DNA from 2 places in the Cytobacillus sp. FSL H8-0458 genome. Region 2 is predicted to be linked to the other one. Evidence: predicted binding sites of a transcription regulator. Region 2 holds the regulator's gene; the other holds the start of a gene.
What was found. The regulator LexA, encoded in region 2, represses DNA repair genes until DNA is damaged. The targets are predictions, from matches to a motif close to CGAACATATGTTCG.
Positions count from the first base shown of each region.

Region 1 (15,669 bases), 1.3 Mb from region 2:
CTGAGAAGACCATTTGGATTTGGAGGATTTGGAAGACCATTTGGATTTGGAGGGTTTGGAAGGCCGTTTGGATTTGGAGGATTTGGAAGACCGTTTGGATTTGGAAGGCCATTTGGATTTGGAAGACCATTTGGATTCGGCTTTGGGTTCCCTTTTTTAGGCGGGCTGCTCTTAGGAAGCGCATTATATCCGCCATATGGATATGGATACGGTTATGGTTATCCATCCCCATATTATGGATATGGATACGGATACCCTGCTTATCCATATGCTCCTTGCTGTTAATAATATATTAAGATCTGCAAGAGGAGAACAGGATTCCATAACTTGGCCTGTTCTCCTTTCACAATAAAATAATGTGAAGAGAGCCATTCCCTCCACTGTATATAAATAATATAGATTTGTTGATCAAGGAACGGACTATTACTCCTTCCCTGCACCAAGCTCTTCTGCCAATTCCACAATCGCTTTGTTTATTCTCCAGACGAAATAAAGGTGATGAATCAAATCACGCTGGGATTGCTGCCTTGGTGGTGCCATTCGTTCAATTTGTTCTCTTTCCCGGTCCAGACTATAGACAAGCGTGCCGTCTCCGCTTTCTTTAATCAGGTCCATTAATGTTTCGATATTTAATTCAAGTTTCTCCTCAATTCTTATGAAAACATCGACCAGCTCATCAGGATAGTCGAATCCTTTCCGGTAGGAGGAAGCTACCAGATGTCTTGCATAGTAATTGATGGCTGAAAAAAGGGTGATCCATCTGTTAACATCAGCATGGCGCGGAGATCCGGGTTTCTTTATCAGCGATTGCGCTTCTACGTTTATGATTTTAAGCTTCTGATCCAATAGGAAGCCTTTGCCTGAAAGCTCTTTAACATTCACATCTTCCCGGAAGCTTCGCACATATGCCGTGACATACGGTTTCAGTTCTTGAAGATAATCATTTATCGTATCGGCCACTTTATCCTTCGTTTTCTTAGGAAAAATAAATAGAGATACGCCGAATGCAATGCCGGCACCGGCAATCGTATCGATAACCCTGGCACTGATAAGGGAGAATGATATTCCGCCAAGTAAAAGGTCATACATAAAAGCGACCAGCATCGTAATAAACATGCTCATTAATGTATAAGAGACTTCAAATAAATAAAAAGAGAAGAAAACTGCTGCAAAAATGAGCGTGATTTCCAGCACAGAATGGCCGCTGACCACTCTGGCAAGCGTAAATCCAATCACTGCCCCGATAATCGTTCCAACTGACCGCTGAAAACCTTTCGTATAAATGCGCCCGATTGATTCGGTTCCGAGCAGAACGATAAAGGCTGTCAAAAGAACCCAATAAGGCTGGTCAGGCGAAAGAATCTGTCCAGCAATGATGGATATGATGGCAGCAGTCAATGCCTGAAACGCTTTTTTGGTGGAAGGTTTGAGGCTCTTATCTTCTTCAGGTGATTCATCTTCATCAGGCGTCTCTTCAGATACTTCTATTTCATTGTCTTTTACTTTATGAAGTGCCTGCTGTATAGTAATGCCGCCCTCAATGACATGGTTTGCAAGGGACTCGATCCGCCTGATCAAGTAAAGCCATCCTGCCGGTTTGTCTTCCCTGTTGAACAAATCTATAATAAGCAGGCGAAGTGCCTGTACAGCAAGCTCTGCTTCACGAAGATTTTGTTCTTCATATTGATGGGCAAGAACTTCAGCGTCACGAAGAGAGCGGGTGACCCAGACCAGGAGGTTTCTCAGCTCTTCTATGTCAAGGGCATTCGCTTTTTTTAAGCTCCTGATGGAGTCAGTCAGGGTTTCAATCAGCATGCCTGTATCAAAGATATATAACCTCAGCTGGGATGGGGTCAGCCCGGGCCATAATTTCTGTACATCATCCTCATTGATATAATCTGAAACGATTACAGCATAATCCCGGAGCTTCAGCACGTTTCTCCGCAATTCTTCCCGCTGGTGAGCAGTCATACGCTCTTCCTGCATCCCCTCAATTAAGAGATTAAAAGTAAAATTACTTTGGAAATGAAAGGAGCGGATGCTTCTTTTCAGGTTTTTTGCGGTGTCCTGAAAAAGGATGAAATTGAACAGGAAAGCATACGCGATCCCAATCCAGATGCCGAAGTAAAAGGAGGGAAGCTGGCTGCCTGATAATTGCAGAATAGATGAGAAATAAAGTGTCATGAACGCGATCATGCATAGTGAAAAATAGCGGACCCCAAAGCGGGTCAAATAAAAGCTTAAGAATATTAATACAGCCATTGAAATATCGGTAAAGATAGTGCTTTCTGCCAGCAGTGAACCGATCGATACCCCTGCCATTGCTGAAAACCCCAGCAAGCCAGTTGTGAGCATTTTACCTTTTTTAGAATCATCCATCACAATCATGATGCCAAGCATGCCGGCCATTCCGGAAACGATTGCCGGAGTAAGGGCGAGAGCGGCATCGGCCCCAGCCAATTGCATAAGAAATAAAGTAGTAAACACCGACGCCATTAAACTTAATGTGGCCCGTCCGGCTTTTTGAAATCGGATAAGTCCGGGATCGGATGCCAGCAAGCGTCCAAGCCACCGGTGTTTGATTTGCAGCTGCTTCATTGTTTCACCAATCTTTTTTAGAGAGTTAAAGTGTATTTTACCATTCGTACTTTTATTATCCAAATGAACCAACTTAAGCTTTTTCTGTTTTTTAGGTTTTAAAATCGAACAAATGTTCTATAATAGAGTATGGAGGGATTTATTATGCCGCTGAAAGACAGAGGGAATATAAAATGGCAGCCTGCTCACTTCATGCCGGAACACCGGGCGATGCTAAAAAAGTTGGAAAGGGATCAAATGGCGCAAAACAAGCCGCTCATTGATGAATATGAATTGGAGGAATATGAAAACAAAATTCACTATGCAATGGAATTTGCTTATCTTTTGAAAGTAAAAGTCTGGCGGGAAGGATTTTTCCTCGAATACAAAGGAAGGGTAAACCGACTGGATGGCATCAGCAGAAAAATTTATCTGCAACTGGAGAGCGGGGATCTTGAGAAAATTAACTTTGATGAAATAGCCGGGGCGGAAGTAGAAGAATGAATAATATTTTATAATTGCAGCAGACTCGAGGAACTTACCTCGAGTTTTTATTTGGGCCGTGGACCGCAAATCTGGAGAAAATACACCCATTTTTTTCAATTTTTAGATATAATAAAGGAAAAGCAGCTGGGAGTGAGTAGAGGTATACTACATCAAACATTTTTTCGTTCTAAGGGGACTTATCAATGAATGAATTATTAATAGATTTAATTGATGATCTGCAAAAGTCAAACGGTGGCCATATTCTTTACCACTATGATCAAATGGATTGCTATATTCAAAATGCGGTCTCATACATAACGGCTGGTATAAGAGGCGGCGGACATGTTTTGCTTGTGGAGAATGACCGGAATTATTTTCTTATTGATAAAGAATTAACTAATTTCTTCGGAGAAGAGGAATTAAGCAGAGTTCATTTTATGAATAATTTTGATTTTTATTACTCCAACGGTAATTTTAACCCTGATACAGTGTTCAATTTTTTTCTTAAACACATTCAGCCTTACTTAGATAGCAGTCCAAAGATATTCACATGGGGTCTGGTTGAGTGGGGAAATGTAAAGGACTATATTCCTTTAGTGGAACAATATGAAAAGAGTCTCTGCAAAGCCGTTTCTGAGCATGGCATGATTTCCCTCTGTGCTTATGACAACAGAAGTACCCCTCCGGAATTAAAGGAGAATTTAATGCGCTGCCATGATGTGCTCATAACAGATAGAGAGTATAAATATCTATAAAATGATTTTAGGAGAAACCGATGGAAAAGATCACATTTCATGATATCTATAAACCGGGACACACTGTTCTGGAAAATGACCTATTTATTCACAACCATAATCCTGACATGCTCCTTCAGTATGACAGCAATTTTATTAACTTTAAAAAAATGCCTTCCGTTGAGGAATTTGAGGAGGCACATCAATATTTAAGAAATTTTCATCAGAAGTATGGCCAAAATCATGTAAGGTTTTATTTTCCGGATGGCGAGGAGCTCTCTGAAGAGCTTGCGGATTTCTTTCAGAAAGATGAAGATTATACGGTTGGTTTCTTGGAGTTATTTGCGATTCTTCCGGCAGATTTTCCTGAAGTTCAGGAAAGGGAAGAAATCGTAGTGGAAAATGTATCGGATAAAACTTGGAATGATTATCTGGAATTCCAGTATGAGCAGGATTCGGTATATGGGGAAGATTTCGCAGAGAAAAAGAAAGCTCAGCACTTAAGAAATTACAGAGATGAATGCATTCAGCAGCTTATTGCATTTTATAAAGGGCAAGCTGCAGGATCTGTTGATGTCATTATCAAGGAACGAACAGCTGAAATTGATGGATTGATGGTCCATGAGGACTTTCAGAAAAAGGGCATCGGCAGCCGCCTGCAGAAATCGGTGATGGATCAGTTTAAGGATAAAACGATCATTCTTGTGGCGGATGGAGAAGACACTCCAAAAGAGATGTACCGCAGGCAAAATTACCGGTATATTGGAAAGCAGTTTAACTTACTAAAAGTATACGAATGAAGGGAAACCTGGTTCTATGTGAGCCAGGTTTTTTGTGTGAATAGAACATTGTTTCATTGGAAGAAGAGTATACAGCATTGATTTCCTGGTGCAAAACGTAAGATATGTCGAAAAAACTCATAAAAAAAAGAATAAAACAACATACCGAGCGTAACAGTGTTATGTTACAATCGTATCATCAGAAAGGAGTCCTGGAATTGAGCGATGAATTAATTTCAAAAAAAGAGGTATTGGATTTAACTGGTATTTCTTATGGACAGCTTTACCGGTGGAAAAGGAAGAACCTGATACCTGAGGATTGGTTTGTCCGGAAATCAACTTTTACAGGACAGGAGACTTTTTTTCCAAAAGAGAAAATTCTCGAGCGGGTTGAAAAAATACAGAAGATGAAGGATAGCCTTTCGCTGGATGAGCTGGCTGATTTATTTTCGCTGAATGCTTCGAATCTGAAGCTGTCAAAGGATAGTCTGATTGCTAAAGGAATAGTTTCTGAGCCGGTTATGAAAATCTTTCTGGAAACACAGGGGGAGAGTAGCGAGTTCAATTATCATGAGATTTTGAAGCTTTATATTCTTTCCAGCCTCCTGGAATCGGGGGATATTCATATCGAGGAAGGGAAAATGCTCCTTCAGCTATTAAATGATCATCAAAAGATCCTGCAGCAGCCAAAAGCTGTGATCTGCTTCATTCGAAAACTCGGCATATCCAGCTGCCTGGCTTCAATGAACGGGGAACAGGTCCTTCTCGAAAGAGGGACAAAATTGGCTGCCGCTATATCGATAGAGCAATGTGCTGAGGAATTAAAATCCAAATTGGCATAGGAGGAAATGCTGTGGAAATGAAAACAGTGGGGAACTTAATCATTAATGGGGTTGGATCGGTTAATGGAGGAGCTTTTAAAAAAGTTGAAATCAATGGAAAAGGAACGGTGAATAGTGATATAGAATGCGAGAGCTTCTATTGCAATGGTACGGGCACGATCCATGGAAACGTAAAAACCGAAAATGGAAAGATCAGCGGTGCAGCCAGGATACACGGAACCGTTAAAGCTGAATTCTTGAATGTCAATGGTTCTGCCTCCATTTCAGAAGCTGTCCTCAGCCGAAAGCTTGAGGTGGCCGGGAGTTCCTCCATTGGAGGTTCTGTGAAAAGCGATGAAATGGTTGTGAATGGGGAAGCAAAGATTGCAGGAGACTGTGAAGCGGAGGTTTTCCGGGCGGAAGGGGCTTTTAAGATAGATGGTTTACTGAATGCAGAAACGATTGATATTAAACTATTTGGAGAAAGTAAAGCGAAAGAGATTGGCGGAAGAAAGATAAAAGTGGCACAGCATAGAGAAAGCCTATTTAAATTGATCAAATCGCTCTTTCCCCTCAAGCTCGAGACTGAATTAATTGAAGGTGATGACATCGAACTTGAAGGCACCTCAGCTCTTATCGTCAGAGGCAAAAATGTTAAAATCGGCAAAAATTGCGAGATTGGACTAGTGGAATACTCCGAAGAATACGAATGTTCACCAGACTCAGAGGTAAAAGAATCCCGGTTAATATAGAATAATGAATGCCTAACCTGATTGGTTAGGTTTTTTTATTTAAAAAACAAGATATTCATAATCCAAATGGCGCCGGGCACACTAACAAACAAGACTCGTTTTCCAAAGGAGATTTACTGTGTTCCGGAAACATTTCAGTCACCATAAAAAGATAAGCAGGAGTATTCACTCTAATATTCAATACTTAACAGAGCAGTTTGGCAACAGCTCTGATCTATCAGTCCGAAATATAATACTTTCAAACCATGGGAAAGCAGCCATCATACATATCCAGGGGATCGTTGACGAACAAAGCTTACATGACAATGTTCTGCAGCCTATTCTCGCCTGCAGTCATGAACAAAAATCTATTCAAAATTGGTCCGGGGAAATAACTCAGATCATTTCAGTATCTAAAGTAAATACCATTAATGAATGGTCCGAAATAGTGGACGGTCTGCTGAGCGGGGACACGGTTATTTTGATAGAGGGGCATTCAGAGGCGATCCTTGCCGGAACAAGAAAGATTCAATCAAGAACTATTACAGAACCTACCACACAAACGGTGGTGAAGGGGCCAAAAGATGGATTTACAGAGAATTTAGGTACGAATATTTCGCTGATTCGTGCCAGAATACAAAATAACCAGTTAAGAATTGAACAGACAAAAGCAGGGAAAGTAACCAAAACCGATATAGGGATCTTATATATGGAAGGCATAGCAAAAGAAGAAATCGTTAAGGAAGTGAAGGAAAGAATCAGTAAAATCGATATGGACAGTATATTGGACACAAATTATGTGGAAGAAGCTTTAAAGGACAACAGAAAAACGATCTTTCCTCTCTTCCAGAATTCAGAGAGGCCAGACGTGGTCTCCGCTAACCTTTTAGAAGGCAAAATAGCGATCATTATACAGGGGACACCATTTGCATTGATTCTCCCGGCTGTTTTTATTCAATTTTTTCACTCTCCTGAGGACTATTATGCCAATTACCTGGTGAGTTCCTTTTTAAGACTCATTCGGGTTGGCTCGTTCTTCGTTAACATGTATGCCTCGGCCATTTATTTGGCCCTGATTACGCATCACCATGGCTTAATCCCTACTACTTTAATGGTGACGCTCATGGCACAAAGAGAACAGGTTCCGTTTCCGGCCATTGTGGAATTACTGGTAATGGAGCTAGCCTTCGAAGTCCTGCGGGAAGCCGGGATTCGAATGCCAAGGGCCATTGGTCCGGCTGTTTCCATTGTAGGGGCACTTATTCTCGGGCAGGCTGCAGTCGAAGCAGGCTTTGTTTCAGCGGCAATTGTAATCATCGTGGCGACGACAGCTATCTCAAGCTTCACACTGCCTAACCCTAATATTGTGAATACAGCACGCGGAATGCGTTTCATTCTTATTTTTGCCGCTGCTTTTATTGGATTCTATGGAATTATCCTGTTTTCATTATGCATTATTCTTCACCTTTGCAGCCTTAAATCAGTAGGAGTCCCATATCTCACTCCATTCTCACCGGTCAGGGTCAGCGGTTTGAAAGACAGTTTAGCCAGGATAGGGACCTCATCAAAGTGAGGCTCATTGATCCGGAAGTCAATTAAAAGAGCAGGGATGAACTTATGAGAAAAGGCATTTCGGTCATGTTGATAATTGGTTTACTAACGGGCTGTTCTAATTACAGAGATTTAAATGAAGTCGGTTTAATAATCGCCATCGGCATAGACCTCCCACAGGAAAGGGAATCAGGCTATCGGGTCACGTATCAAGTAATCAATCCGGGTTATTTTTCTCAAAATGGGGGTGGAAACAGCCTTCCAGTTATCAATTACACAGTCGAAGCAGAAACGTTTATTGAAGCCTACCGGATGGCGTCTTTAATCATTCCAAGAGAGAACAGTGTTACTCATCTTTCTTTGATTGTAATAGGAGAAGCTCTTGCAAGAGAGGGGCTGGGGCTAATATTTGATGTGTTTGAAAGAGGTGAATCACGCTCTTCGTTTCCTGTTTTTATCGCAAGGGACACGACTGCAGAGGAAGTTCTGGGGGTCATCGAGCCGCTCGAATCCAATCCAACGAAAAGCATCATCAGCACCAGCGAGAATAATGAAAAAATGTACGCCATCTCAGAAATCGTTCCCATTTACCGGGCCATCTCCCTTTTATCAGGTGAAGGACAGAACCTTATGCTTTCAGGCATTCATTTGAACAAACCGCTTAAATCTCAGAACCAGACGGATAACCTGCAGGACATCAAGCCTCCGGTGGTAGAGGTAACTGGCTTGGCACTGTTTAAAAAAGATCAATTAGCCGGCTGGTTTGACGGCAAAATCGCAAGAACAGCCCATTTAATCAACTCAGCCGCTGAATATACATCCTTTCCGCTGCCATGTAACAGTAAAAAAAATATGACCGTCACGACAAAAGGAATAAAGTCGACCATTAAGACAGAGTTAAATCAAAAACCGACCCTGACAGTTGACACAGATATTAAGGGCTATATTGCTGAACTGGAATGCTATATAAAAATTGATAATGATGAAGAAATTAGAAAGATTGAGAAAAAATTAGAGAAAGAGGCAGAAAGCCAAATAAGGGAAACAATAAAAATGGCGCAGGAAATGGAAACTGATGTATTCGGTTTCGGCAGAAAACTATCAGTAAATAATCCGAATTACTGGAAAAAACATAAAAAAGAATGGAATAAGCTATTTAGAAATGCGGATATTGAAGTAAATGTGAATGCGAAAATCTCGAACGCAGGGCTGCTGACAGATCCATATAAACTACAATAATTTTGGATGTGAAGTAAAATGCCAAAAGATAAGATTGATGGGATACAATTATTCTGTTTGATGGTCCTTTTTATGTTTGGGACAGCTGTGTTTCTGGATCTTGGAAGCGGAGCCCGCCAGGACGCATGGATCGTTACGATTCTTTCACCCATTGCAGGGCTGGCAATCTTTGCTGTTTACTATCGTCTTTACAGACAGCATCCGGATTTGCCGCTGACAGAGTACGTGAAAAAAATTTTAGGAAAATACCTGGGAAGCCTTATAAGCTATATGTACATCATCTATTTCATTTATATCGCGTCCAGGGTTTTGCGTGATGTAGAAGAATTGCTGATCAGTTCACCTTATGCCAAAACCTCCATTATTACGCTGGGCATCTGTATGGTTTTTGCATTGGTATATGCGGTCCATTTAGGTTTTGAGGTATTTGCAAGAGCAGGGATTATCTGCTTTGCCGTCATGACAGTCACTTTATTGCTAATCCTGATATTCTATGTGATCAGTGACTTGATTCACCTGGAAAATTTACGGCCTGTTTTGGCTAATGGGTGGAAGCCGGTCATCAGGGAGATTTTTCCGGTTAATATGACGGTTCCTTATGGAGAGTTGATTTTATTTACGATGATCCTTCCTTTAATGAAACGAAAGACAAAGATTTTGAAGACAGGAAGTATGGCAATTGCTTATGTTGGCATTTATTTAACCCTTAATACTATGCTCTTAATTTGTATTCTTGGTGCAGACCTCCTTGAGCGTTCGGCCTTCCCGGCACTGGCTGCTGTTGGCTATATTCAGATTGGGGGATTTATTCAGCGTCTGGATCCTCTTATCATCCTATTGATTGTATTTCTGGGGTTTATTAAAGTGGGCCTGTTCTTCTATTGTGCGGTAATCGGAATGAATAACCTTTTTAAAATGAAACCAAATGTATTTACATCCTATTTTATGGGCGGGATTATTTGTCTTTCTTCCATTATGATTGCACCAAGCTATCAAACACATCTGGATGAAGGATTAAAAGTAGTCCCTTATTTGCTGCATATTGCTTTCCAATTTGCCATTCCTTCCGCATTGCTCGTATTGGCAGCAATCCGGCGTAAATGGAAACAGGGAAAAGTGTAAAATAGCAGTTATTTGTTCTTTTTACTTAAAGAGAACATAACAAATAAACCAAGGATAAAAATTACGATAAGAAAGTAATCTTCACCATGTGCGGAAGACAGGACAATTTTTATGCTTTCCCAGGATTCAAATAATGAATGATCCTGGATATAATCAAGAGAAACAATGAGGCCGATGGTGCCGGCTAAGAGTGATAAGAGAATGAATATAGCACGCAAATGATTCACCCACAGGTATTAGGATATGTATTAGGTTTAACATGTTTTTTCTTTTATAAACTTAATAGGAACCGAGTGCGGCGGGATATTACGAAATGAATAAGGGATAAAAGCCTGTTCTGCAGCATGATGGACAAATTTAGAAAAATATACTTTATTATTCATTGGAAAATAAATAATTTTTTTATTTTTGTAAGCGCTTTAAAGGGTTGAAGTTTTCAGAAGACTTTGATAAGATTTAAAAAACCGAAAAGGCTATGTGTAACTGGCGAGACGCGGATCACCGCGGGGGAGCACATAGTGTCGAAGCCGTTCGCCTGGGCAGAGGTAAGGGATTCTACCCTTGCCTCTTTCTGTTTTAAAATCTGACAAAGTTAGTTGAAAAGGGGAGAATCCAGTGAGTACAATGACTTTAGACAAAGTGAAGACGATTAAAACACTGAATGCCATTGCGCCAAGCGGTCTTGAAGTATTTAACAAGGATCATTTTACAATTGATAATGAAAGCGGCAATCCGGATGCGATTGTTCTTCGCAGCTTTAATATGCATTCTATGGAATTTGGAGATCAATTAAAAGCAATCGCCCGTGCAGGTGCAGGTGTGAATAATATCCCGGTGGAGAAATGCACTGAGCAGGGAATTGTCGTGTTTAATACACCTGGCGCCAATGCGAATGCAGTAAAAGAAATGGTGCTTACCTCCTTAATGGCTTCATCCAGGAATCTTTTTGCCGGCATCGCCTGGACCAAAACGCTGAAAGATGAAGGAGACCAGATCCCTAAGCTTGTAGAAGCAGGGAAGAAGCAATTTGTCGGAAAAGAAATTAAGGGGAAAACGCTGGGGGTCATCGGTTTGGGAGCAATCGGGGCACTTGTGGCCAATGATGCACTTGAACTTGATATGGATGTCGTTGGCTTTGATCCATTTATTTCTGTCGACACGGCCTGGAACCTGTCCCGCAATGTTCAGCGTGCCATGAGCATCGAGCAGGTGTTTGCAGAATCTGACTATATCACTGTGCATGTTCCATTAACCGATGATACAAGGGAAATGTTCAATGAAGATGCGTTTGGCATGATGAAAAAGGGTGTTCACATCCTGAATTTCTCACGCGGAGAGCTTGTGAATGAAGCAAATATGGCAGCTGCCCTTGAAAGCGGAAAAGTGGGCAAGTATATTACAGACTTCCCAAATGAACATATCCTGAAAATGAAAAACACAGTGGCCATTCCGCACCTTGGCGCATCAACGAAGGAATCAGAGGAAAACTGCGCAGTCATGGCAGCACGCCAGGTGAAGCACTTCCTAGAAACAGGCAATGTCAAAAACTCAGTGAACTTCCCAAATGCAGCACTTCCTTACACAGGCAAGCGGCGTGTTACTGCTTTTCATAAAAACATCCCAAATATGGTCGGCCAGATTACACTTGCCATTTCAAGCTACCAGCTGAATATCGCAGACATGGTGAACCGAAGCCGCGGTGAATATGCGTACACCATGATCGATATCGATAACAAGGTGAATGGCGATGTGATTCCTGGACTGCTTGAGCAGATTAACCAGATTGAAGGTATTATTACGTCCCGGATTATATAAGAAGGCAGCCTCAATTCCGATGGATTGGGGCTTTTTTTGAATGCACACAGAACTAAACTTAAAATAGTATAGGAGCAGTATAAAATTAGCCATCCTCAGAATAAACTGATAAAAATTTAAATCCCCCGTATCTTTTTGTTCTCTTATTCCGTTATAGAAGCAGAGATGTATTAAAGGAGTGAACAGATTTATGAAGCATGGGAAAGTTCAGGCTGAATCAAGGAGTTCCTTAAAGCAGAAGGAAAGCTGTATTGCAGATATCTATCCTTCACTGCAGAGATATAGCCGGTTTCTTGCACAGAACCGCTGGGATGGGGACGATCTTGCCCATGAAGCAATCGTCCGCGCTTATAAAAACTATTCGCCTGAGAAAATTAATCAGGCTCTTTTAAAGAAGATTGTTTATAATTGCTGGATTGACACTCTTCGAAACAGGAAGCGGGAGCAACTGGAAGAGTCGCCTGAAGGTGAAAAGAAGAATTCCAGCCCCAGTGGAGGAGAAGCAATCAGCCATCTCATTAATCGTCTAACATTAAAGCAGGCAGTTATTTTTACGCTGAAGGAAGGGTTTCGATACAAAACTAAAGAAATTGCTGATATCCTGCAGACTACTGAATTTGCAGTGAAGTCCGCGCTGAACCGTGCACGGAGGCAGCTTCAACACGCAGTTGAAAATAAGACTGAGGATATTTTTACAAATGAGGACGAAGAAAAGCTTTTTCATCTGATGCAGCAATCAGTAGCCGCTGAAGACCCATCCATCCTAATACAATCCATCCCTTTCCTGGAATCCCTGGAAAGCTATTCGAAGAAGCCTGTTCTGCCCGTTTCATCTCCTTCTAATACTCTCTGTATGGCGGCATAGATCCGCAAAGAACAGGAGGGATAAAGATGACAGCAATACCATATGTCATTGAGCAGTCAAGCAAGGGAGAACGTTCCTACGATATTTACTCACGGCTTTTAAAAGACCGGATTATCATGATTGGTGAAGAAATTAATGATGTGGTTGCCAATAGTGTGATTGCCCAGCTGCTATTTCTTGCAGCGGAATCTCCTGAAAAGGATATCTCTCTTTATATTAATAGTCCGGGCGGTTCGACAACCGCAGGGTTTGCCATCTTTGACACGATTCAATATATAAAGCCTGATGTGAGAACGATTTGCACTGGAATGGCTGCGTCATTTGGGGCGATGCTTCTGCTGGCAGGGAAAAAAGGAAAACGCTACAGTTTGCCGAATAGTGAAATCATGATTCATCAGCCGCTTGGCGGAGCGAGGGGGCAGGCGACCGAAATCGAAATTTCGGCGAAGCGGATTTTAAAACTGAGGGAGCACATCAATGGAATTATTGCAGAACGAACTGGCCAGCCTGCAGAAAAAGTGGCTCGGGATACGGACCGTGATTATTTCATGACTGCCGAAGAAGCAAAGGAATACGGGATTATTGATGAAATTATCTATAAAAGCTAGGTAAAAAGAAAAAGCAGCCGATGGTGGCTGCTTTTTCCGTTTGATTATTTTTCCCCGGAGTAGTACTCGTCAATTGCCCGAAGCCAATTGACACGTGCGATATTTCCGGCCTTTTCTCTGTCTTTTTGTTCAAAAGCTTTTAATATATCTTCATGTTCTTCAATAGAACGTTCTTTTAGAATAATGGTTTTATTATAGTATAGCCGCATGACATGGGCCTGCAGCATGGAAGCTGTATTAGAAATATAAGGATTCTGGGCAAGCTCGATAATGATATTATGAAACTTCTCATCCTGCTTCAAAGCTGAGAAGGTATCTCCCGCCATAAGAGCTTTGGCGAATTTATGATTGATGTCCCTGAGAATATTGATTGTCTCCTGGCTGATAACAGGAGCTGCCAATTCTGCAGCTAGAGCCTGAAGTACGCCTAAAGGGGGCAGGATCTTGCTGATATCTTCCGGGTTAACTGACGTGACTTGAGTTCCCACACCGGGGAACATTTCGACAAATCCCTGAACATTCAGCAGCTGAAGCGCTTCTCTGATAGGGGTGCGGCTGACTCCTAACGCTTTGGCAAGATCAGCATCGTTTAATTTTTCCTTAGGCTGAAGTGTCCCGTCAATAATCCACTCCTGGATCTGTGAGAAGGCGCGATCTTTAGCGGATACACGAGTAGGTGATGAATAATTAGAGGGTATTGGCATAGCTGTGACCACCTTTTCATTTCTAGCAATTTTCCTGCGGATTTATAGTTATTTCCAAATAAAATATAAATTTAGTATATAGAAGTATCTTAAAAAATTCAATATATCGCATGATTCGACAAAAAGTTTTATGCGATATATTGCATAAGTATTTTGAATATGTTATCTTGAGTTATGCAATATATTACTAGAGTGCAAAAACAATAATATTACCGCACTATAATTTCAGAAAATTTAAATTTGATAGATTGTTAGGGTTAAAGCCTTGTTAATAGGAGGAAATAAATATGACGAACAAAATACCATTCTCATTTACTGTGACAGTTGGATTTATGCTCTTTGCCTTATTTTTCGGGGCAGGAAACTTAATTTTCCCTGCAATGCTGGGCCAATCGGCAGGAACCAATGTATGGTCAGCGAACGCAGGATTCATTATAACGGGTGTGGGATTGCCTCTGCTTGGCATCCTGGCTTTGGGATTCTCGGGAAAAAGTGATTTGCAATCGCTGGCAAGCCGTGTCAATCCATTGTTCGGGCTGGGTTTTACAGTTGCCCTGTACTTATCAATTGGACCACTTTTTGCTATTCCGAGAACAGCTACCGTTTCATACGAAATCGGCATTAAGCCTTATCTGTCAGAAGGAAGCGGTTCAGTCGGCTTAATTATTTTTTCAATTATTTTCTTTGGGATTACAGCATTTTTCTCTTTGAATTCTTCAAAAATTGTTGATATCGTAGGAAAGTATTTAACACCTATTCTCCTAATTGTTATAGCAGTTTTGATCGGTGCGGCTTTCTTTAATCCAATGGGTGCATTCCAGGCTCCGGCAGAAGCCTATGTGAACGGTGCATTCTTTAAAGGATTCCAGGAAGGCTATCTTACGATGGACGCATTAGCAGCATTTGTATTCGGGATTATTGTCGTAAATGCTGTAAAGGAAAAAGGAGCTAAAACAAAGAAGGAAATTATGGTATCTATTGCCAAAGCAGGTGTAATTGCTTCCGGTTTATTAGCAGTCATTTATACATCGCTTTCCTTTATTGGAGCCTCAAGTGTCAGCGGTCTGGGAGCATTGGATAACGGCGGTGCTGTTCTATCAGGTACGTCTGCGCATTACTTTGGCTCATTTGGTGCACTGCTTCTAAGTCTAATTGTGTTTGGCGCTTGTCTGACTACCAGCATCGGTCTGATCACAGCGTGCTCTTCATACTTCAATAAATTGATGCCAAAAGTTTCTTACAAAATGTTCGTAGTGGTTTTATCTATATTCAGCGCCGTTTTTGCCAACTTCGGATTAAGCCAGCTTATCGCTATTTCTGTACCTGTATTGGTGGGAATCTATCCATTGGCGATTGCACTGATGGCTCTTACTTTCCTTCACCCGGTATTTAAAGGCAGGAAAGAAGTATATCAGGGAAGCATGCTATTCACATTTGTGGTAAGTTTGTTTGATGGCTTGAACGCAGCAGGCATTACATTCGCACCAATTAATGACCTATTTAGTGCAATTCTTCCTTTATATGATGTTGGGTTAGGCTGGATTCTCCCTGCTATTGCAGGCGGTCTGATCGGTCTTGCTGCTGCAGCCATAAAGGGCGGCAGCCAGTCAAATTCTTCTGAAGCGAAGAAAGCTGCA
Region 1 is NZ_JBBOBR010000001.1:1,053,057-1,068,725, forward strand. It holds gene NYE23_RS05370 (hypothetical protein) at 1-285, shown strand, start outside; gene NYE23_RS05375 (FUSC family protein) at 424-2,598, opposite strand; gene NYE23_RS05380 (YolD-like family protein) at 2,743-3,081, shown strand; gene NYE23_RS05385 (MEDS domain-containing protein) at 3,267-3,818, shown strand; gene NYE23_RS05390 (GNAT family N-acetyltransferase) at 3,839-4,597, shown strand; gene NYE23_RS05395 (YhbD family protein) at 4,795-5,418, shown strand; gene NYE23_RS05400 (polymer-forming cytoskeletal protein) at 5,436-6,149, shown strand; gene NYE23_RS05405 (spore germination protein) at 6,268-7,701, shown strand; gene NYE23_RS05410 (Ger(x)C family spore germination protein) at 7,746-8,918, shown strand; gene NYE23_RS05415 (GerAB/ArcD/ProY family transporter) at 8,937-10,040, shown strand; gene NYE23_RS05420 (hypothetical protein) at 10,049-10,258, opposite strand; ZMP/ZTP riboswitch at 10,510-10,588, shown strand; gene NYE23_RS05425 (phosphoglycerate dehydrogenase) at 10,656-11,855, shown strand; gene NYE23_RS05430 (sigma-70 family RNA polymerase sigma factor) at 12,046-12,720, shown strand; gene clpP (ATP-dependent Clp endopeptidase proteolytic subunit ClpP) at 12,747-13,328, shown strand; gene NYE23_RS05440 (GntR family transcriptional regulator) at 13,373-14,032, opposite strand; gene brnQ (branched-chain amino acid transport system II carrier protein) at 14,320-15,669, shown strand, end outside.
Region 1: the regulator LexA is predicted to act here: its motif matches at 2,704-2,717, upstream of NYE23_RS05380 (YolD-like family protein).

Region 2 (15,669 bases):
GGGTGCTTCCCTGTACAGCCTTCAGGAAATGTATCAGGGTTTTTTCCTTGCTCCACACGTTGTCGGCCAGGCGCTGAAAGGGGCTGTTTTTACAGCAGCACTGCTTGAGCGGCTCGGAATGAACTCCAACCCAAAGTGGGACAGTAATAGAACTGATTTAATTCAATCTGTTCAATTTGATGATAAAGAGAAAATGGTGGGGTTTTGCCAGGCGATTCAATTTGCATCACCTGTTAATTCCCACGTAACAGCCTACCCTGCTTATATGCCGGGGTATGAAGATGATGTCATTATGGCAGCTGGTACTTTTATCCAGGGTGCAAGCATTGAGCTGACTGCAGACGGACCGATAAGACCTCCATACGTTGCTTATGTCCAGGGCGGCCTTACCTATTCGCATGTGAAAATGGCTGTATGCATCGCATTGAACCAATTGCTGGAAAAGGGTTTAGTCCAAATAAATTAGGTGAATATAAGAGGGACAGCTACATAGTTAGTTGTCCCTCTCTTTTGCTTTACTGAGAATTATATGAAAATATGAAAGGAAAAAATTTTTTGAAAAAATCATGTTATAAAAACTAACATATTGTTGACAGATTATCTGACATTACATATAATAAATTCAAGAAGTAATTGAAAAGGGGGAGAAATAGTTGACTGGAAGCGAAATTCGCCGTTCCATGCCGCTTTTCCCAATTGGTACTGTTATGCAGCTGACTGACCTTACTGCCAGGCAGATTCGCTACTATGAAGAACACCAATTGATTTCTCCAGCTAGAACTGACGGAAATAGAAGGCTTTTTTCCTTAAATGACATCGATGTCCTTCTGGAAATCAAAGATTTAATTGATCAAGGCGTGAATATGGCCGGGATCAAGCAGCTATTTTTCGTTAAAGAACAGCAAGCGCTAACTGAAACCATGAATAAACAAGCTGAAAAAGCGAGACGCGATCTATCGGATGAAGAAATCCGGAAACTTCTACGCAAAGAAATTGTGCAGGCAGGGCGTTTTAATCGCTCTTCATCCCGGCAGGGCAACATCCACCGCTTTTTTCATTAACAAAGCCGTTTTTAAGCTCGTTGATAATGTCTTGGATTTCCGAGCGCGCATTAACAGAGCAAAAAATAAATTACTCATGTAAATTTAAGGGAGGAACTACCAGTGGCAAAGTTTACTAAAGAAGATATTAAACGTATTGCAGAAGAGGAAAATGTGAAATTTGTCCGTTTACAGTTTACGGATATCCTTGGGACAATTAAGAATGTGGAAATTCCAATCAGTCAGCTTGAAAAAGCGCTTGATAACAAAATGATGTTTGATGGATCTTCAATCGAAGGTTTCGTGCGCATTGAAGAGTCAGACATGAATCTATATCCAGACCTTGATACTTGGGTAGTATTTCCTTGGACTGCGGAAAAAGGCAAAGTGGCACGTCTGATTTGTGATATCTATAATCCGGATGGAACTCCATTCCTTGGCGATCCGCGCAGCAACCTTAAACGCATCCTTAAAGAAATGGAAGATCTTGGATACACTGATTTTAACTTAGGACCTGAACCGGAATTTTTCTTATTTAAGCTTGATCATGCAGGAGAGCCGACTCTGGAGCTGAACGACAATGGCGGATACTTCGATCTTGCTCCAACTGATCTTGGCGAAAACTGCCGCCGTGATATCGTACTTGAGCTTGAAGAAATGGGCTTTGAAATTGAAGCTTCCCACCATGAGGTTGCACCTGGCCAGCATGAAATCGACTTCAAGTATGCGGATGCTTTAACAGCTTGTGACCAAATTCAGACATTCAAGCTAGTGGTTAAAACGATTGCCCGCAAGCACGGCTTGCATGCGACCTTCATGCCGAAGCCATTATTCGGTGTCAGCGGATCAGGAATGCACTGCAATGTTTCACTATTCAAGGAGGGCAAAAATGCATTCTTCAATGAAACCGGCGATCTTCAATTAAGTGATGACGCCCGCCACTTTATTGCTGGTATCGTAAACCATGCAACTGCATTTACAGCTGTGACAAACCCTATCGTTAACTCATACAAGCGTCTGGTTCCTGGTTATGAAGCACCTTGCTATGTTGCGTGGTCTGCTCAAAACCGTTCACCTCTCATCCGTATCCCTGCTTCCCGCGGAGTAAGTACACGTGTTGAGGTGCGGAGCGTTGACCCTGCTGCAAACCCATACCTTGCTATGGCCGTATTATTAAAAGCAGGCCTGGACGGAATCAAAAATAAAATGACTCCTCCTGCTCCAGTGGACCGCAATATTTATGTCATGACAAAAGAAGAGCGTGAGGAAGAGGGAATCAAGGATCTGCCTCCTACATTGGCAGCAGCCCTTGAAGAGCTTAAGAGAGATGAGGTAATTGTTTCTGCTCTTGGCGACCACATTTTCGAACATTTCATTGAAGCGAAAGAAATCGAGTGGGATATGTTCCGTACGCAAGTGCATCCATGGGAGCGCGAGCAGTACCTGAGCATGTACTAAAAAAATATGAAAAACCCCTGGCTGATAAAGCCAGGGGTTTTTTATTATGAAAAATGCAAAAACCCCGTTTTCAATTGAACGAGGTTTTAACTAATTTCTATCTCTGCATCTCTCTATTCTTTATGTCTTATTTTTAAGAAATCGAGACATGTCAGCAATGCATCTCCTCCAAATCCTGCAATCACCGCCAGAAGAACTACCTTTAAGGCAGAGTCAGGATCTGAAGATACGACCAAAAAAACAGCCGCTAAAGCCCCCATAATTACCTCTTCAAAGACCCCCAGATAGATGAATTTCTTTGTCCTTCTGGGTTTAACCATTTTGCCTTCTTTCCGAATATGTCCAACGACACCAACCAGCCCACCAATCAACAAAGCGAAGGTAATGTTCAAAAACATCTTTACTTCACACTCCTAAAGTCGAGATTTTGGACAAGCGACCTTAGGTTGATTCTCGGTGTATTACCATTATATAGAAAGTGGCTATAAAATAATATGCATAAAAATACCGAATTTTCTGAACAATAAATTAGTCATACATGACTGTAACATTATGCTAAAAGAAAGGTATCAGTTACTTTTGTAGGATTTAACTGATAGTACCAGGTAATAGGAACTGATAACCTTCTTAAAATTGGAAAAAACAAAAAGCAGGCAGAGATGCCTGCTTTTAATCCATCTATTAATGCATATGACGGTATACGCCTATAACCTTGCCAAGAATAGAAACATTGCGGAGGATAATTGGTTCCATTGTCGAGTTTTCCGGCTGCAGACGGATAAAGTCTTTTTCTTTAAAGAATCTCTTGACAGTTGCTTCATCTTCCTCTGTCATGGCAACCACGATATCCCCATTATTGGCAGTGCTCTGCTGTTTGACGATTACATAGTCTCCATCAAGGATTCCTGCTTCAATCATACTTTCGCCCATGATTTCAAGCATGAATACATGCTCGTCAGCAGGTGCCATTCTTTCCGGAAGAGGGAAATATTCTTCAACATTCTCAATTGCCGTTATCGGCTGCCCTGCAGTTACTTTACCGACGATCGGAACATTGACTGCGCTGACCTTGGGGATGTTAGAAGCCTCGTCCAAATCTAGAATCTCAATGGCGCGTGGTTTAGTAGGATCTCTCCGGATCAGTCCTTTGCTCTCAAGCCTAGCCAGATGACCGTGAACGGTCGAGCTTGAAGCCAGGCCGACTGCTTCACCGATTTCCCTTACTGAAGGGGGATATCCCCTCAATTTAACTTCTTCTTTTATAAACTCTAATATATCTTGCTGTCTTTTTGATAATTTCACCATCTATACGCACCTCGTATGTGTTTTTTATTGTCTCAATTATAGCATCAATTACCATATGATACAAACATAAGTTCGAATTTATGTTGACACAAAACAAATGTTCGGTCTATAATGAAATCGATAAATACGAACATATATTCTTTCGAGGTGGTATATTTTGCTGAACAAATTGTGGAAATCATATTCTTATGCTATTATTCTCTTCGTTTTAAGCTTGGCAGCATCTTTTATATTGCTCGTGCTCATAGAAACACCTGATACGGAAAAGTTTGTGAAAGTCACTGTTGCAGAAGGTGATACTTTATGGAAGATTGCTGAAAATTTTTCTTCTGAGCATTCTCTGTCTACAGATCAATTTATAAATTGGGTAGAACAAAATAATGGGATAGCAGCTGGAAGGATTTTTCCGGGTGATGAAATTGTTATTCCAGTAAAAGCCCTGCATGACCAGCCATATAAAGAGCTTGCCAGTTCAGACCTTAACGAATAAGGAGAAGTTATGAAAGCAATAATTTACTGCAGAGTTAGTACAACAAAGGATACTCAGGAAACGTCCCTTTCAAGACAGGAAGAAGAGCTTTTGAACCTGGCAGAAAAGCATAGCTTTGAAGTAGTCAAGGTCATACGCGAACAGGCCAGCGGATACGACCTTGAGAGAGACGGTATATTGGAACTTTTAGACTTAATTAAAAAAAAGGATATTAAGGTTGTTCTCATCCAGGATGAAACCAGGCTGGGGAGGGGGAATGCCAAGATTGCGATTCTCCATTGCATCTTTAAAGAAGAAGTCCAGTTATACAGCATCTCGAATAACGGAAAGCTGGAGCTTTCGGAATCAGATTCGATGGTGCTGAGCATCGTAGGAATGGTAGAGGAGTATCAGAGAAAGCTGCATAACATCAAAATCAGACGCGGCATGCAGCGCGCTGTTGATAAAGGATACAGGCCCGAGAAAAACCTAAGTAATCAGGGAGCAAATGGCGGCAGGGAAAGAATAGAGGTGCCAATAGAGGAAATTGTCCGGCTGAGGAAAAACGAGTTAACGTTTGCTGAAATTGCTGCTACGCTTAGGGGGTTTGGCTATAATATTTCCAAAGCAACTGTTCATAGAAGGTATAAAGAACATATTGATTCACTTGCTGAGTAGGGCACTTTTCTTGTCAAAAGTGCTCATTTTTAGTATGATGGCATTTGAGTTTCAGTATTGTTCCATGTCTGAAGCTGATGTATAATAAAAACTTCCATCGGAATTATTCAAAGGTAAACTTTTGATATAAAGGAGTTTTAATAAATGCTGCCTAAACAAAAACTTGCCCGAATTAATGAACTGGCAAAGAAGGCCAAGGAATCCGGACTAACAGAAGCAGAAGCGAAGGAACAGACGTCGCTGCGCAAAGAGTATTTGGAGACTTTCCGCTCTGGTATGTTAAACACGCTGAAAGGCGTTACAATCGTTGACCCGAAAGGAAACGATGTAACTCCGAAAAAGCTGAAAGAATTCCAAAATAAAAACCGCCTTCACTAATACTATAATTGCAAGGGATACACTGTGCTGTATTCCTTCTTTTAATAGAGGAGATGGCATTACTGTTCTATCTCCGCTTTTTTTACATATGCCGGGTCTTTTTGTGTCAATATAGTAACAAACCGGCTTTTTTTGTCCTTTACCTGACCCTATTGGTTGTGAAAAAAAGGGACACCCGATAATATTAAAAGAGTGAAGAATTACTACTCGAAAGGATGTATTGAATGTTTAATCACACAGATGAACTATCCATCAGTTCCATTCGTACTTTATCAATCGACGCCATTGAAAAGGCGAACTCCGGCCATCCGGGCATGCCAATGGGAGCTGCTCCAATGGCATATACACTTTGGACACGCTTCATGAACCACAATCCGAAAAATCCAGAATGGTTCAATCGTGACCGTTTTGTCCTTTCTGCCGGACATGGCTCTATGCTTTTATACAGCCTTCTTCATCTTTCCGGCTATGATGTTTCCATGAATGATATTAAAGAGTTTAGACAGTGGGGAAGCAAGACGCCCGGCCACCCTGAATTCGGCCATACACCTGGTGTTGACGCAACAACAGGCCCATTAGGACAAGGTATTGCTATGGCTGTAGGTATGGCGATGGCTGAACGCCACCTGGCTGCAACATACAATAAAGACAACTTCAATGTTGTTGATCATTATACATACAGCATCTGCGGAGACGGAGACCTTATGGAAGGCGTATCGGCTGAAGCTGCTTCCCTTGCTGGGCACTTGAAGCTGGGCAGATTGGTTGTTCTTTATGATTCAAATGATATCTCACTTGATGGAGACCTTGATAAGTCTTTCTCTGAAAGTGTTGAACAGCGCTTCAAGTCATACGGCTGGCAGTACATCCGTGTAGAAGACGGCAATGATCTTCACGATATCGCAAAAGCAATTGAAGAAGCGAAACAGGATGAAAGCCGCCCGACAATGATCGAAGTGAAAACAGTCATTGGCTACGGTTCTCCAAACAAATCAGGCAAATCTGATGTTCACGGCGCCCCTCTTGGTGCTGATGAATTGAAATTAACAAAAGAAGCTTATAAATGGACATTTGAAGAAGACTTCCATGTTCCACAGGAAGTATATGATCACTTTAAGCAGCAAGTTGTTGAAAATGGTACGAAAAAGCAGCAGGAATGGGAAGACCTTTTTGCTCAATACAAAGAATTTCATCCTGAGTTAGGGAAACAGCTGGAGCAGGCGATCAATGGTGAGCTTACTGAAGGCTGGGATAAAGACATCCCAGTTTATGAAGAAGGAAAGAGCCTTGCAAGCCGCGCTTCTTCCGGAGAAGTGCTAAATGCTATCGCTCAGAACCTGCCTTCATTCTTTGGCGGTTCTGCTGACCTTGCAGGCTCCAACAAAACAATGATAAAAGGAACGGGTGACTTTACGGCTGAATCATTTGATGGCCGCAACATCTGGTTCGGTGTACGTGAATTTGCAATGGGCGCTGCTTTGAATGGAATGGCGCTTCACGGCGGATTAAAAGTATTCGGCGGAACATTCTTCGTGTTCTCTGATTACCTTCGCCCGGCAATTCGTCTGGCTGCTCTTATGAACCTGCCTGTAACGTATGTATTCACACATGACAGTATCGCTGTCGGTGAAGACGGCCCAACGCATGAGCCTGTAGAACAGCTTGCTGCATTGCGTGCAATGCCAAACCTATCTGTTGTCCGCCCTGCTGACGGAAACGAAACAGCAGCTGCCTGGAAAACAGCAATTGAATCAACAAACAAGCCAACTGCATTAGTATTGACCCGTCAAAACCTTCCTACCTTAAAAGGAACGGATTCAGAGGCATACGAAGGTGTACAAAAAGGTGCTTATGTTGTTTCACCAGCCTCCAACAGCAATGCGGATGTATTATTGCTTGCTGCAGGATCAGAAGTCAGCCTCGCAGTTGAAGCTCAAAAAGCGCTTGAGGGCGAAGGCATCCATGCATCTGTAGTAAGCATGCCTGCCTGGGACCGCTTTGAAGCACAAACAAAAGAGTACAAAGAAAGCGTGATTCCTAAGACAGTCAAGAAACGTCTTGCCATTGAAATGGGATCTTCACTTGGCTGGCACCGCTATGCGGGAGACGAAGGCGATGTTCTTGCCATCGATACCTTCGGCGCATCTGCACCAGGTGAAAAAATTATGGAAGAATACGGATTCACAGTAGACAACGTTGTAGCACGCGTGAAAGCATTGCTGCAGGGATAATGATAACCGGGAAGGGAGAGCTGAGAAGCTCTCCCTTTTTTTATACCATTAAAGATAGGGGTGAGCTTAGAAGGACTATGCAGCCCAAAAGGAAGCGGAAGGAAAAGAAAAGGTCGCCACAAAGCAAGCCGTCATCAAAAAACAAGATTACGATTAATCAAATCGGGGAATATGCAATAGTGAATATTTGTAAAAGAATCAAACAACAGATGTTCTTCCACCAAGAATCCTCATAATCAACTGAATTCTTCGCTTTCGACAAAATTAGTGAAAGTTTTTAACATCTTCAGACACATTCCTTAAAATCGTTTACTTATAATTGAAAGAAATGGATTGTCCCGGAAGGAGGGGCCAGATGAGAGCTTATCAATTGTATTTAATAGAAGATGAATTTGCGTCCCATTATTTTGGCAGAGAGCGGATGTTTTTTCAGTTGTTTGAAGAGTATGAGCGTTCGTCAGGTGAAATGAAGTCTATTCTATCGAAGCAAATTGATTTTGTGACTAAGCCAATCCCGGGTTTGAAAGTGCATAAATATATCCACCAGCAGCTGCAGCGAAAAAAGGACTTTATCATAGAAAAAAGTGCATACTATATAGAGATGAGCAAGAGAAGCAGAGCAAAGCTTGAAGTTTTTGAACGGAGCCTGGTTTTAGAAGCGGCCGGCAGCTATGAGGCAGAGACAGTTTTTTTCGAAGTGCTGCGAAAAAGCGAGTCTTCCTTTCTGGCTGTTGACCTCCAGCATAAGCGCTATGGGTGGCTAAAACCGATAAAAGAGAGAAAATTCGTCTAAAATTAAGAGAAAAACTGAAGCAAATATTGTATAATAACCTTTGGTCTAGTACACTGTATGATAGACAACATGAAGGAGGAAGTTAGTATGGGTATGTACATTCTAGTTGGTGTACTGGCGCTTCTTGCCGGTGTAGCACTAGGATTTTTCATTGCTCGAAAATATATGATGAGCTACCTTGAGAAAAATCCGCCAATTAATGAACAAATGCTTAAAATGATGATGATGCAAATGGGCATGAAGCCATCTCAAAAGAAGATCAACCAAATGATGAATGCCATGAACAAGCAGACTGGCAAGTAATCAGGGACAAGAATCCCATCGGAAACCACTTTTCTGTTACAATAACAGAAAGGTGGTTTTTTTATTTTCAAAATGAAACCTTCTTTGAAACAGACCGTATATATACTATGACAAATCATGAAAGGAACGAGCAAATGAAAAAAGTAATTCTAATAGGGTTCCTTACCGTTTCCATGTTTTTAAGCGGCTGTTCCGTTCTGGGTGAAGTGAATAATTCCATTGACTATGTTAATGTAGCGACTGAGCATATCAATACATTAAGCGACTTTGCCGAAGAGGCGCCTCAAATGATTCAGGATGCGGCAGCAGATCCGGCAATGGAGCAGGAACTTGAAGACAGATTGTTGACACTTAAGCAGGAAGTTGAAGAATTTATCGCCATTCAGGACATCCCAACCTTGGCAGAGGATATTCATCAGGAACTTGTGATCCAGAATGAAGCACTTCTGGCAGAGATCAATAAAGTATTAGAGAGAGGCAGCCTTGCATTGGATCAGCTGGAAAATTCAGAGCTGTTCACTACGATTAATGAGGCCACAAGCCTGATAAACCGCATAGAAGCATTAGGGCAATAAAGCATCCATCCGGGTGCTTTTTTATTGTGGGAAAAATCTTCCTTATTTTCTCAATATTTGATAAACTATTTAAGCTATTATGGATTTCGGAGGATGGGGTATGAAGGTCTTTTTGGATTTAATGTGGTTTTTTAAACAGGAGAAGAAGGCTTATGTAAACGGAATTATTCTGCTGTTATTTGTGGCGCTGCTGCAGCTGGTACCTCCAAAGGTAGTTGGAATGGTTGTTGATTCGATTAAAAATGGCGAGCTGACTGCAAAAGCATTATTAATGTGGATTGGACTTCTTGCTGTTGTTGCCCTCATGATGTATGTGCTCCGCTATTACTGGCGGATTATGATTTTCGGTTCAGCAGTAAAGCTGTCCAAACTCCTGCGCAACAGACTTTATCAGCATTTTACGAATATGTCACAGTCCTTCTACCAGAAAAAGCGGGTGGGGGATTTAATGGCCCATGCGACAAATGATCTGCAGGCAATTCAGCAGACAGCAGGAGCCGGGGTCCTCACTTTTGTCGATTCGATGGCAACAGGCGGCTTCGTTATCATTGCCATGGCGGCAACTATCAGCTGGAAGCTGACGCTAATCTGTTTGATTCCTATGCCCTTCATGGCACTTCTCACGAGCTGGTACGGAACACTCCTTCATAAGCGGTTCCACAAAGCACAGGAGGCTTTTTCTTCACTGAATGACAAAACTCAGGAAAGTGTTTCAGGAATTAAAGTGATTAAAACATTCGGCCAGGAAAAAGAAGATATTGAAGATTTTCGCAGGCAGTCTGAAGATGTAGTGCAAAAGAACATTTCTGTTGCTAAGGTTGATTCTTTGTTTGATCCGACGATCAGCATTATTGTAGGGATTTCTTTCTTCCTGTCTATTGCATTTGGATCAAGATATGTTATTGCAGGAGAGCTGACAATCGGGCAGCTGGTTTCATTTACAACATACTTGGGTCTCCTGATTTGGCCAATGCTGGCTTTTGGCTGGCTGTTCAACATTGTCGAGAGAGGCCGGGCCTCTTTTGATCGAGTTTCTGCTCTTCTTGCAGAAGAAATCGATATAAAGGATGATGAGACTGGCATCAATGAAGTTCCAAGCGGTGATATTGAGTACAAGATTGAGGAGTTCGCCTATCCGGGTGAACAGGAAAGGCTGCTAAAGGATATTCATTTTAGACTGGAAAGAGGAGAGACTCTCGGCATAGCAGGTAAAACTGGTGCGGGCAAAACCACACTTCTGAAGCTTTTGTTTCGAGAGTTTGAAGGCTATAAAGGGGAAATTCTTTTTGCAGGACATCCTATCAGCCGCTATAAAATCGGAAAGCTGAGAGAAGCGATTGGATATGTCCCGCAGGAGCACTTCCTGTTCTCTGCCGCTGTTGCTGAAAATATAGCTTTCACGAGGCCGGATGCAGACATTGAAGATATTTATGCGGCTGCGAAACTGGCCAATATCCATGGTGATATTCTCGAATTTACAGAAGGTTATAATACTGTTGCAGGCGAGAGAGGGGTCTCCCTTTCCGGAGGGCAGAAGCAGCGTATTTCCATTGCGCGAGCACTTATGATGAATCCGGAAGTATTGATTTTAGATGACTCCCTTTCTGCTGTTGATGCCAAAACTGAGGAAGCGATTCTTACTTCATTACGGGCTGAGCGGGCTGGCAAGACAACGATTATTACTGCTCACCGGCTGAGTGCCATTCAGCATGCGAATCTCATATTGGTGCTGGATGAAGGAAGAATTGTTCAGAGAGGAACACATGATGAACTAATGGCTGAAGAAGGCTGGTATAAGAATATGTATCTGCGGCAGCAGCTGGAAGAGCTTGTAGAGCATGGGGGATAAGACAATGGAAAAGTCACCGATTATGAAGGGAAAAGAGCAGCGGAAGGTCCTTTTCCGGTTGCTTTCCTATACAAAACCGCATAAGAAAACAATCACACTTGCCTTCAGTCTGCTTCTGTTAACAACGATTGGAGACATACTGGGTCCGATTCTTGTCAAAATTTTTATCGATGATTATTTAACAACTGGAAATCTGGTTTTTGAGCCATTATTTGTCCTCGGTGCAGCCTATCTGGGCATTCAGATCATGAATGTGCTGGTATCCTATTTTCAGCTGCTCAAATTTCAGGAAATCGCGCTGAAAATCATTCAGCAGCTGCGTGTGGATGTTTTTTCAAAGGTACAGTCACTGGGCTTGAAGTACTTTGATAAAACACCTGCGGGAAGTATTGTTTCTCGGGTTACCAATGATACAGAGGCGATTAAAGATATGTTTGTCAGTGTCCTGGTTACCTTCATTCAGGGTGCCTTCCTGCTGACGGGAATCTTTGTGGCAATGTTTATCCTGAATGTAAAGCTTGCCCTGTTTTGTCTGGTAATTCTCCCGATTCTTTTTATGATCATCCGAACTTACCGCAAATACAGCTCTGTTTTCTATAAGGACCTAAGGGAGAGGCTGAGTGAGCTGAATGCAAAACTGAGTGAATCACTTCAGGGAATGTCGATCATCCAGGTATTCAGACAGGAAAAAAGGCTGCGTAAGGAATTTGGCGATATCAATGAACAGCATTACCAAGCGGGTATGCGCAATATCAAAATGGATGGGCTGCTGTTAAGGCCGGCCATTGACCTTGTGTATGTTCTTGCACTTATTATTGTATTGAGCTTCTTTGGCATTTCTTCTTTTAACAGTCCGATCGAAATCGGTGTGCTGTATGCCTTTGTCAGCTATCTGGACCGCTTTTTTGAGCCTGTGAATCAGATCATGATGAGGCTTTCCATGTATCAGCAGGCAATTATTGCCGCTTCAAGAGCGTTTGCTCTGCTGGACGAAAAGGAACTTGCTCCGGCACAGGAGGATAAACTGTCTGATGGAATCAAGGAGGGAGAGATTGAGTTCAGGAACCTCAGCTTCTCCTATGACGGCAAACGGGATGTATTGAAAAATATTTCTTTTACAGCCAAACCGGGCGAAACCGTTGCCCTGGTTGGCCATACCGGCAGCGGAAAGAGCTCAATCATTAATTTAATGATGCGATTCTATGAATATGAGCGCGGCGATATTCTGATTGACGGAAAAAGCATTAAGTCTTATCCAGCGGAAGAATTGCGCAAGAAGATGGGGCTCGTCCTTCAGGATCCTTTCCTTTTTTACGGGACAATTGAGGATAACATCAGACTTCATAGTAATGAATTGACAGATGAAGAGATTAAAGCTGCGGCACAGTTTGTTCAGGCTCATACATTCATAGATAAGCTGGAAGACGGATATGAGCATGCAGTGGTTGAGCGTGGTTCGACTTTTTCCAGCGGGCAAAGACAGCTTATTGCCTTTGCAAGGACGATTGCTGCCAATCCTAAAATTCTTGTGCTGGATGAAGCAACAGCCAATATAGATACAGAAACAGAGGAAGCGATTCAAACCGCACTGGAAAAAATGCGGAAGGGCCGCACGACGATTGCGATTGCTCATCGATTGTCTACGATACAGGATGCTGAACTGATTCTCGTTCTTCATCAGGGGGAAATAGTAGAAAGAGGAACGCACCAGGAATTGCTTGCAATGCGGGGATTGTATCATAAAATGTATCTGCTGCAGAATGGAACTCCTGAAAAAGTGGAGGATGCTGTAGGGTAATAGAAAAGACGTGTGAATGGCCACACGTCTTTTCGTCTCTTAAAAGGAGTAGGTTTCTCCGTCTTCAGGCACTAACAGTTGATCGGAAAAGCCTTTATCTTTACTATAGCTTTTTAACTCTTCCTTTGATAGTGTCCAATGGTTGACCGCCTCCATATGGACAGAAATAATCCTGGCATCCGGGGCAGCTTTGGAAACTTCATAGATATCCTCTTTCCCCATAACAAGCGAGCCGCCTTCAAGAAACTGGTTATCTCCGCCATTCACAACAATGACTTCAGGGCTGTGAGTTTCAATGACCTCCTGTACAGAATCATACCAAACTGTATCTCCTGCAACATAAAGTGTTTTTTCACTGTGATGGTTGAAGACCACTCCACAAACCAGACCGGCCAGTTTTAAAATTTCGCCCCTGCCATGGTTGCCCTTTGTTTTTATTAGTTGGATATCTTCAAAGACAGTATTCTCATGGAGGACTTCAATATTATTAAAACCTGCATTTTTTACTTCAGCAGCATCTTCTTCATTTTGCACAAACATTTTAGTGTCCTTTGGTAATGATTTTTTGGCTGCATCATCAAAGTGGTCTAAATGCAGGTGGGTAACTATCACTGCATCTACATTGTGAATAATTTCATCAATGGAAACTGGAAGCTCTGTTAAAGGATTGTTTTGATCTTGCCTTAATGAATTTGGAAAAGGCGGGTAAGTCTCTTTTTCGGCTAAAAAAGGGTCAATTAAAAATTTCTTCCCTGCATAATGGACAACTAGTGTAGCGTTGCGGATTTGCTGTATATTCATAAAAATGTACTCCTTTTCTTTGATTTATGTATAGTTTATACTAAGACCCATTGGCACTAACATAGATAAAATCAAGTCTTTTTGCCGTTTAACTTGAAAAGTGAAAGGAGTTGAAAAAATGCTGGATCACACGGATCAGCGTATTTTGGAAGAGCTCTCCAAAAACAGCCGGATCACCATGAAGGAGCTAGGGGAGAAAGTCCATTTAACTGGCCAGGCAGCCGCAACAAGAGTGGCAAAATTAGAAGATCAGGGCGTTATTGAAGGATACACAATCAAGGTGAACCAGGAGAAATTAGGGTATTCCATCCATACTTTTATTACGGTTATTACTCAAAGTATGAATCATCAGCCGTATCTGACATTTGTTAAAACACAGAAGGAAATCATACATAATTATAAAATCAGCGGAGACGGCTGTTATCTGATTGAATGCAAATTCCCGTCTAATGAACGGTTAGATCAATTTTTAACAGACTTGAATAAGCATGCAAATTATAAATTAACGATAGTCATTAATAAATAACTGCCTAGTACCAGATGGACGAAATGTAAAAAACAGCCTGCAATTACTGCATGGCTGTTTCTTAATGTGTCTGCACTTTTTTAATGAAGCTTCGGTTATATTCATTTAATAGGGCATCCAATTCCTGGCTGTATCGAATTGCTGCGGCAGAACTTAAGCCGCTTTTCATGGCCACTTGAATTAACTCTGTTCTTTTTTGTTCGATTAATGTAAGCAGTTCCTGTTTACACATGGCCAATAGTTCCTCTCTGATCATTTCTTATATGTAGGATGTAGGGTATACTCTGCCAATTGAATCCTTGTCAAAAGCTGAAAGATAATAACAGAATTTGTTAAGATCTATACTAGTATATCGAATTATGGTAATAAATTCAAAAGAAACTTGTTTTAAACTTTAGTAACATTTACATTAAAATTACATGTTTTAGATTGAAAATTAATATAAATTTTAGTAACAGTTGGTGACACAAAATGTTCACATACTATCCATTATCTTTTCTAGATGGGATTTGTTAGAATGAAATTGGAATGAATGAGTATCAGGAGTTGTGACTATGACAGATTTGAATGTATTTATTGCATTAGGGGCAGGGTTTTTAAGCTTTGTTTCACCTTGCTGCCTGCCATTATATCCGGCTTTTTTATCATATATCACCGGAATGTCTGTAGGGGAGATTAAAGAAGAAAATGCGATGATGCAGAGAAGGAGCATGCTTCATACACTATTCTTCCTGATTGGGTTTTCGGCCATTTTTATCGCAATTGGTTTTGGAACAACCTTGCTTGGTCAATTCTTTCAGCAATACCAGGATTTAATCAGGCAAATTGGCGCTATCTTTGTATTTATCTTTGGTTTATTAATTGTAGGCATTATTAAGCCCGAATTTCTCATGAAAGAAAGGCGGTTTGAATTTAAGAACCGTCCATCAGGCCTTCTGGGATCTGTTCTGATCGGAATGGCATTCGCAGCAGGCTGGACCCCATGCACAGGTCCAATATTAGGGGCGGTGTGGTCATTAGCAGTCACAAATCCTAATTCTGCAATGGTTTACATGATCGCTTATATTCTTGGCTTTGCAATTCCATTCTTTGTTCTTTCCTTCTTCATCGGAAAAATGCAATGGATTAGGCGAAACAGCGTCAAGATTATGAAAATCGGCGGTGTATTGATGATGATCATGGGTGTAGTTTTATTCTTTGACTGGATGACAAAAATCATTATTTTCCTTTCACCGTTATTTGGCGGATTTACTGGTTTCTAAAGGCAGGGGCACATTCAAGTTGGGAATGTGCCTCTTTTTCTGTTATAAGGAAAAAGGGCTATGACTGGTGGTCGAAATTTGTCATATTCTTTCAATTGAAATTTATCTGATAGTTCGATATATTGAAATATGTGTTCTTTGAAGTGGATTGATGTATCTCACTAAAGGACTGATTTTTTTTTTAGCCTGATGTTTAATTGAAG
Region 2 is NZ_JBBOBR010000001.1:2,329,273-2,344,941, reverse strand. It holds gene NYE23_RS11395 (methionine gamma-lyase family protein) at 1-466, shown strand, start outside; gene NYE23_RS11390 (MerR family transcriptional regulator) at 654-1,061, shown strand; gene glnA (type I glutamate--ammonia ligase) at 1,164-2,498, shown strand; gene NYE23_RS11380 (DUF4257 domain-containing protein) at 2,612-2,896, opposite strand; gene lexA (transcriptional repressor LexA) at 3,180-3,803, opposite strand; gene yneA (cell division suppressor protein YneA) at 3,961-4,293, shown strand; gene NYE23_RS11365 (YneB family resolvase-like protein) at 4,303-4,950, shown strand; gene NYE23_RS11360 (DUF896 domain-containing protein) at 5,095-5,328, shown strand; gene tkt (transketolase) at 5,553-7,559, shown strand; gene sirA (sporulation inhibitor of replication protein SirA) at 7,915-8,352, shown strand; gene NYE23_RS11345 (YneF family protein) at 8,440-8,655, shown strand; gene NYE23_RS11340 (DUF6376 family protein) at 8,790-9,230, shown strand; gene NYE23_RS11335 (ABC transporter transmembrane domain-containing protein) at 9,331-11,079, shown strand; gene NYE23_RS11330 (ABC transporter ATP-binding protein) at 11,084-12,877, shown strand; gene NYE23_RS11325 (MBL fold metallo-hydrolase) at 12,917-13,678, opposite strand; gene NYE23_RS11320 (Lrp/AsnC family transcriptional regulator) at 13,797-14,204, shown strand; gene NYE23_RS11315 (aspartyl-phosphate phosphatase Spo0E family protein) at 14,266-14,436, opposite strand; gene NYE23_RS11310 (cytochrome c biogenesis CcdA family protein) at 14,759-15,466, shown strand.